Regions from separate parts of the Thioalkalicoccus limnaeus genome, predicted to be linked through region 2. Evidence: predicted binding sites of a transcription regulator. Region 2 holds the regulator's gene; the other holds the start of a gene.
The links. The regulator FNR, encoded in region 2, switches genes on or off when oxygen is low (the NO sensors DNR and NnrR bind a similar motif). The targets are predictions, from matches to a motif close to TTGATNTANATCAA.
Positions count from the first base shown of each region.

Region 1: a site for FNR is predicted at 1,799-1,812, ahead of hcp (hydroxylamine reductase). Genes of this name have one in related genera too.

Region 1 covers NZ_JBDKXB010000004.1:244,688-248,098, reverse strand. The annotation lists gene ABC977_RS05405 (HvfA family oxazolone/thioamide-modified RiPP metallophore) at 1-204, opposite strand, end outside; gene ABC977_RS05400 (FKBP-type peptidyl-prolyl cis-trans isomerase) at 856-1,326, shown strand; gene hcp (hydroxylamine reductase) at 1,888-3,411, shown strand, end outside.
Region 2 covers NZ_JBDKXB010000001.1:108,493-111,903, forward strand. The annotation lists gene dnaQ (DNA polymerase III subunit epsilon) at 1-693, shown strand, start outside; gene fnr (fumarate/nitrate reduction transcriptional regulator Fnr) at 841-1,599, opposite strand; gene ABC977_RS00485 (sulfur globule family protein) at 1,946-2,344, opposite strand; gene pyrG (CTP synthase) at 2,650-3,411, shown strand, end outside.

The DNA of each region.
Region 1 (3,411 bases), on a different contig from region 2:
CTCGGTGTCCGGGCCGCCGCCGCATTTACCCTCGCCACACTTGCCTTCACCACACTGGCCCTCGGCCAGTTGCACGTAACTCGGTCCGAGCGGCTGCACCGCGAACGGGTTCTCGCCGGCTTGCGCGACGCCAAGAGCACCCAAGCTGCCGACAAGGGCAACGCCAACCAATGCACCAGCCGGAGTCATGGTCTTCTTGGTCATGGTCTTGATCTCCACGAAGTTGAAACTAGGCATCGAAGCGAGAGTCGCCGAGTGCCAGTCGGGCCTCAACTATACCCCACTAAAACACTCAATTACCACAGATGACGCAGGCCCCGGTCGATTTCGAGAGCGAAAAACAACCCTCGGCGGGTTTGCCATCATCTTCAGAGGAGACCGGAGACCCCACGGGATTCTTTCAGCGGCAAACCGGCTGACCGGGAGGTCAGCCTTTCGATATCGGCGGGGGCACCGTATCTCCGAACTCGAGGTCTGACGCCTCACCCTCGCCCGGGCGGCCGCGCAGTTACAAACCGGACCAGGGATTTCACTCCGAAACCTCGCGCTTGGTGGTCGCTCGTCGAATCGATAGACGGACGCTGACCCGGAGCTCTTTCGGGCAAGCCTTGTGTTCCCGTCTCCGCACCTGCACCTTACCGATCTGAGGCACTGATGATCCACGGTCCTCGACGACTCGATTCCTTATGCACCCAATTCGGAGTCAGGCGTATCGCAGACCCTCGAAGATACGCGACGAAAGCCCCAAACACCTTCGGGACGAACCATCAGGGTCGACTGGCCGCGGGGAGACCGCACCCGCATCTGGAGCCGGTCTGGATCCCGTCGAACACTTCGATGACCGGAGAAAGAGTCATGGCAACCGCCAAGCCCGGTGATACGGTCAAAGTCCACTACAGCGGCACCTTGGCCGATGGAACCCACTTCGATTCCTCACGCGACCAAGAACCGCTCGAATTCACCATCGGTCGAGGCACGATGCTGGCGGACTTCGAGGAAGCCATCCTCGGCATGCACGAGGGTGAGCGGAAAACCATCACCATCCCATGCGAGAACGCCTTCGGCGAGCTCGACGGGGCGATGAACTTGACGGTGCCGCGCAACATGATCGATGTGGAGGTCGAATTGCGAGTCGGTACCCGGCTGCGGGCTCAGGGCCCCGAGGGGGAGACCGCAAATTTCACGGTCGTTGCCCTCGACGACGAGAACGTGATCATGGACGGCAACCACCCCCTTGCCGGCCATGACCTGACCTTCGATCTCGAGCTCGTTCGAATCGGGGCATCGACATCGGTGGCCGCACCGCCGTTCCGACGACCCTCCTGATCCTCAGGCTGCTGGTCGGCGACGGATCGTGAATCACGTAAATGTTATCGCGGCGAGCCCACCTATCTCCGTGAAGTGCTCGATCGTGGCCATCGACCTCCTTGTGACGGCCGACATCGTGCAACAACGCGATGTCGGGTGAAGCGCTGCGACCCTGACTTCCCCTCGGAGCTCGAACGACCCGCCGTCGCGCATTCATCGACACTCGGAGCACGCGCTGGAGGGGAGTGCAACCGGAACAGCGGACCACAATGAGCGGGGCGGACGAGTGTACGATCTGGTGGTGATCCCGACCAGAAGGCCGCCTGTCGCACGACTTTCTGACCCAGCGTACGCGGGCGGCGCTCGGTCATTGCCCCGGGCATCCAGACAGCACGGCGCCCAGCCGTCTCAGGAAGCAGAGATGAAACGAGATCCTCGACCCTTGCCCCTCGGCTCCTCCGTCTCACGGCCCCGTGCCGACCCGGACGCCTTGACCCGAATCAAGTCGCTTTGTTGAACAAGCTGGCAGGCTGGTTGCCATCGACGTCCTTCCTCCGACCAACGATGAGCGAGTTTCCGATGAGCATGTTCTGTTTCCAATGCGAAGAGGCATCCAAGGGGTACGGTTGCACCACCACGGGGATCTGCGGCAAGCACTCCAGGACCGCCCACCTCCAGGATCTCCTGGTCCATCTGCTCAAGGGGTTCGCGGTGGTCGCCGAACAGGCCGGCAAGCGCGGCCAGCCCGACAAGGGCGCGGGACGCTTCATCACGGAGGCGCTCTTCCTCACGATCACCAACGCCAATTTCGATGACGCGCGGCTCGAGGCGCGGATCCAGGCCGCAATCGCGCGCCGCGACGAGCTCAAGGCACAGATCGGCTACGCGAGCCATCTGGACGCCGTCAACTGGACCGGCACGCCGGCCGAGTACGACGCCAAGGGCATGGTCGTGGGCGTGCTGGCGCAGGCCGATGAAGACATCCGCTCGCTGCGCGAGTTGCTGATCTACGGGCTCAAGGGCATGGCGGCCTACACCGACCACGCCGCGATCCTCGGCTGCGAAAGGCCCGACATCTACGACTTCATGATCGCGGCGCTGGCCGCCACCACGCGCGACCTGAGCGTCGAGGCGCTGCTCGCGCTGGTGCAAGAGTGCGGTGCCGTCGGCGTCACGGCCATGGCCCTGCTCGACGAGGCCAACACCCGTGCCTACGGCCATCCCGAGATCACCAAGGTCAACATCGGCGTGCGCGGCAACCCGGGGATTCTCATCTCCGGGCACGACCTGAAGGACATCGCAGAGCTGCTCGAGCAGACCCAGGGCACCGGGGTCGATGTCTATACGCACAGCGAGATGCTGCCGGCGCACTACTACCCGGCCTTCAAGAGATATCCGCACTTCGTCGGCAACTACGGCAACGCCTGGTGGCAGCAGGACAAGGAGTTCGCCGCCTTCAACGGCCCCATCCTGATGACCACCAACTGCATCACACCGGTCAAGGACGCCTATCGCGACCGCCTCTTCACGACCGGCCAGGCCGGCTGGCCGGGCGCCCGACACATCGCCGACCGTCCTGCCGGCGGCGCGAAAGATTTCTCGGCGCTGATCGAGCTGGCCAAGACCTGCGCACCACCGACCGAGCTCGAACGCGGCGAGATCGTCGGCGGCTTCGCCCACGCCCAGGTGATGGCCCTGGCCGAGCAGGTCGTCGCGGCCGTCAAGACCGGCGCGATCAAGCGCTTCATTGTCATGGGCGGTTGCGACGGGCGCCACAAGCAGCGCTCCTACTACACCGACGTCGCTCAGGCCCTGCCCCAGGACGCGGTGATCCTGACCGCCGGCTGCGCCAAATATCGCTTCAACAAGCTCGATCTCGGCGACATCGGCGGCATTCCCCGCCTGCTCGACGCCGGGCAGTGCAACGACTCCTATTCGCTGGCCTACATCGCGCTCAAACTCAAGGAGGTCTTCGGCGTCGACGACATCAACGAGCTGCCGATCTCCTACGACATCGCCTGGTACGAGCAGAAGGCGATCATCGTGCTGCTGGCGCTGCTGCATCTGGGCGTCAAGCACATCCGCCTCGGCCCGACCCTGCCG
Region 2 (3,411 bases):
CTCGATCCGGCGGCGGGTCACCGGATCATCGAGATCGGGTGTGTCGAACTGGTCGATCGCCGTCCGACGGGTCGCACCTTCCATCAGTATCTGCAACCGGATCGCGAGATCGAGGCCGGAGCGGTGTCCGTTCACGGCATCACCGATGCCTTTCTGCGCGATAAGCCGCGTTTCGGCGATATCGCCGATGAGCTGCTGGGCTATCTGGAAGGGGCCGAGCTGATCATCCACAACGCCTCGTTCGACCTGGGTTTTCTCGACCACGAGCTTAAACGGTGGCGGGGCGATGCGCGCCCGCTCGCCGAACTGTGCTCGGTGACCGACACGCTGGTCCTCGCGCGAACCCTCCATCCGAGTCAGCGCAACAGCCTGGATGCGCTGTGCAAGCGCTATGGCATCGACAATTCGCACCGGGATCGGCACGGCGCCCTGCTCGACGCGGAGATCCTCGCTGACGTCTATCTCGCGATGACCGGCGGGCAGGTCAGTTTGTTCTTTGGCGGGGCGGGGCAGGAGTCGCCGGTTCAACGGGCGGAGCGTCGCGGTGCCCCGGCGCGGTTACCGGTCGGCCGGCCGAGCTTGCCGGTGGTTCGGGCCAACGATGCGGAACTCGCCGCGCATGATCGACAACTCGCTGCGATCGACAAGGCCAGCGGCGGTCACTGCCTGTGGCGCAGATCGCCGAGGGTCTGATCCTGATTTTCGAACCGCGCAAAGACCTGTTAGGGCGGGGCGCACTGGCCGGCGAGACTCGTCGACCCTCTGCGCTCGTGCGTCGACCCTGTCGCACGGGTTGAGGCCAAAGCCGCACGGATGAACTGGCTTTCCGTGTTCGATGGCTCAAGAGGACCGTTGCTGATTCCCTTCCAGCGGCTGATGGCCGACGATCGATTCCAAGCCGCTGATATCTCGAATCATGACGTGCTTGCGGTCGACGTGCAGCAGGCCTTCGTCCTGAAAGCGGGTGAAGAGACGGCTGACCGTCTCGACGGCGAGGCCGAGGTAATTCCCGATCTCGTGGCGGGACATGCTCAGGTAGAAGTCGTACGGCGACAACCCGCGTTTCTGGAGCCGCCGGGAGAGACTGAGCAAGAAGGCCGCTAGGCGTTCCTCGGCATTGCGTTTGCCGAGCAGCAGCAGCATGTCGGTGTCATGGCCGATCTCCTTGCTCAGCAGGCGAAACATCTGGTGCTGCAGCGACGGGATGCAGCAGGTCAATTCCTCGAGCCGAGCAAAGGGGATCTCGCAGATCGCCGAGGTCTCTAGCACCCGTGCCGAGCAGATGTGGCAGTCCTTTTCGATCGCGTCGAGCCCGATGATCTCGCCGGGCAGGTGGAACCCCAAGACCTGTTCGCCGCCTTCCTCGCTCGGGGAATAGGTCTTTACGGAGCCGGTCTTGACGACGTACAGAGAGCGGAACCGCTCGCCGCTGCGAAACAGATAATCGCCGCGGTGGAGGGGGCGGCTGCGTTTGACGATGCCGTCGAGTCGTTCGACGTCCTCGGGACAGAGCCCCATCGGTAGACACAGGGTAGCGAGGTTGCAGTTCCGGCAGGCGACCCGGATCGTCTCGAATGAAATCACCTTGTGCTGAGTCAAAGCGGCCCCCTCGCGCGTTGTTGGGGGTATTTTGGATCCTTATTTGACCTGGATCAAGCAAATCAAGTCCATGAGCTCAGCATGGTTTGGTCCCACCCGGCTAGCCAACTGGGCGACGGGCAATTAGATCAAAGCGCAACGAACCCGAGGGTCTGGGGGCTCGATGCATCGGGACCTGTCCCGTGGCTGCCCGGGGGGCTTCGATATGAAGCTCGCGCCGCGAGCGGGGAGCCGGGACCGGTGGCTCCGGTTCGCCAGGGTGGGAAAGAGAGCGGGTGGGAATCGCGACCCGGTGGGCTGTGACCGAGGGCTCAGCACCCCGGTCACAGCTCGCGGGGCTCAGTGACTACTTGGCTTCATCCGTTGCCGGGGCCGCAGGCGCCGCGAACGGCGCGCCCCAACCATAGTGCGGGGCACCGCCCCAGCCATAGGGTGCGCCATACCCATAGGGCGCGCCGTAGCCGTAGGGTCCGCCCCAGCCGTAGGGGCCATAGCCATACCAATCGCGGTACCGGTTATAGCCGCGACCCAGGCCGCGGCCTCCGCCGCTGAAGTTCATGTTGAAGTCGCCATAGCCGTCGCCGAACATGTCGTTCCACCAGTCGTTGTAGCCACGGCCATAGCCGGGTCCTCCCCAACCTGGCCCCCAGCCCGGACCGCCCCACCAGGCCTGGGCCGAGGTCATCGAGAAGGTGGCGACCCCGGCGATTGCCGCGATACCCATCACTTTTGCTAACCTTTTCATGATTCTGACTCTCTCCAATTGATATCGTCGTTGAGGGTCTTGTCGTGAGACCGCGACCCGAGCGGCGCGGCGAGTTAGCTCCGCAAGTTGGCGAAACTCCCACGATTATAGGAAGGCCCCTGATGATTGTGAAGGGGGCCAATAGTCTGTATCAATGCTGCGAAAGGGCGTTCGGGAGCGACCGCCCGGGCCTGTGCGAGGTGGCGGCTCGGGCGGCCGAGAGGCGACAGTGGATTGAGGCGTCTCGTCAGATTTGGTAGCTTTACGGGTTACGGGGCTGTCCCATCCTTCGTCCTCCCCCACTTATGGCGACCAAGTTCATCTTCATCACCGGCGGCGTCGTCTCGTCGCTGGGCAAGGGTATTGCGTCGGCCTCGCTGGCCGCCTTGCTGGAGGCGCGCGGGCTGCGCGTGACCCTGATCAAGCTCGACCCCTACATCAACGTCGACCCGGGGACCATGAGCCCGTTCCAGCACGGCGAGGTCTTCGTGACCGACGACGGGGCCGAGACGGATCTGGACCTGGGGCACTATGAGCGGTTCGTGCGCACCCGCATGGGCCGCAACAACAATTTCACGACCGGTCAGATCTACGAGAGCGTGATTCGCAAGGAACGTCGCGGCGACTACCTCGGTCGCACCGTGCAGGTGATCCCGCACATCACCGACGAGATCAAGGCGAGCATCCGGCTCGGTGCCGACGAGGCCGATATCGCGATGGTCGAGATCGGGGGCACGGTCGGCGATATCGAGTCGCTGCCCTTTCTCGAGGCGATCCGCCAGATGCGGGTCGAGGAGGGGCGCGACAACGCCCTGTTCATGCACCTGACGCTGGTGCCCTATATCCGAACCTCCGGGGAGATCAAGACGAAGCCGACCCAGCACTCGGTCAAGGAGCTGCGCTCGATCGGTATCCAGCCCGATATCCTGCTGTGCCGGGCCGAACAACCGATCCCCGAAGCCGAACGCAAGAAGATCGCGCTGTTCACCAATGTCCCCGAGGCCGCGGTGATCTCGGCGATCGATGCCGACAACATCTACCGGATACCCATGCTGTTGCACGCGCAG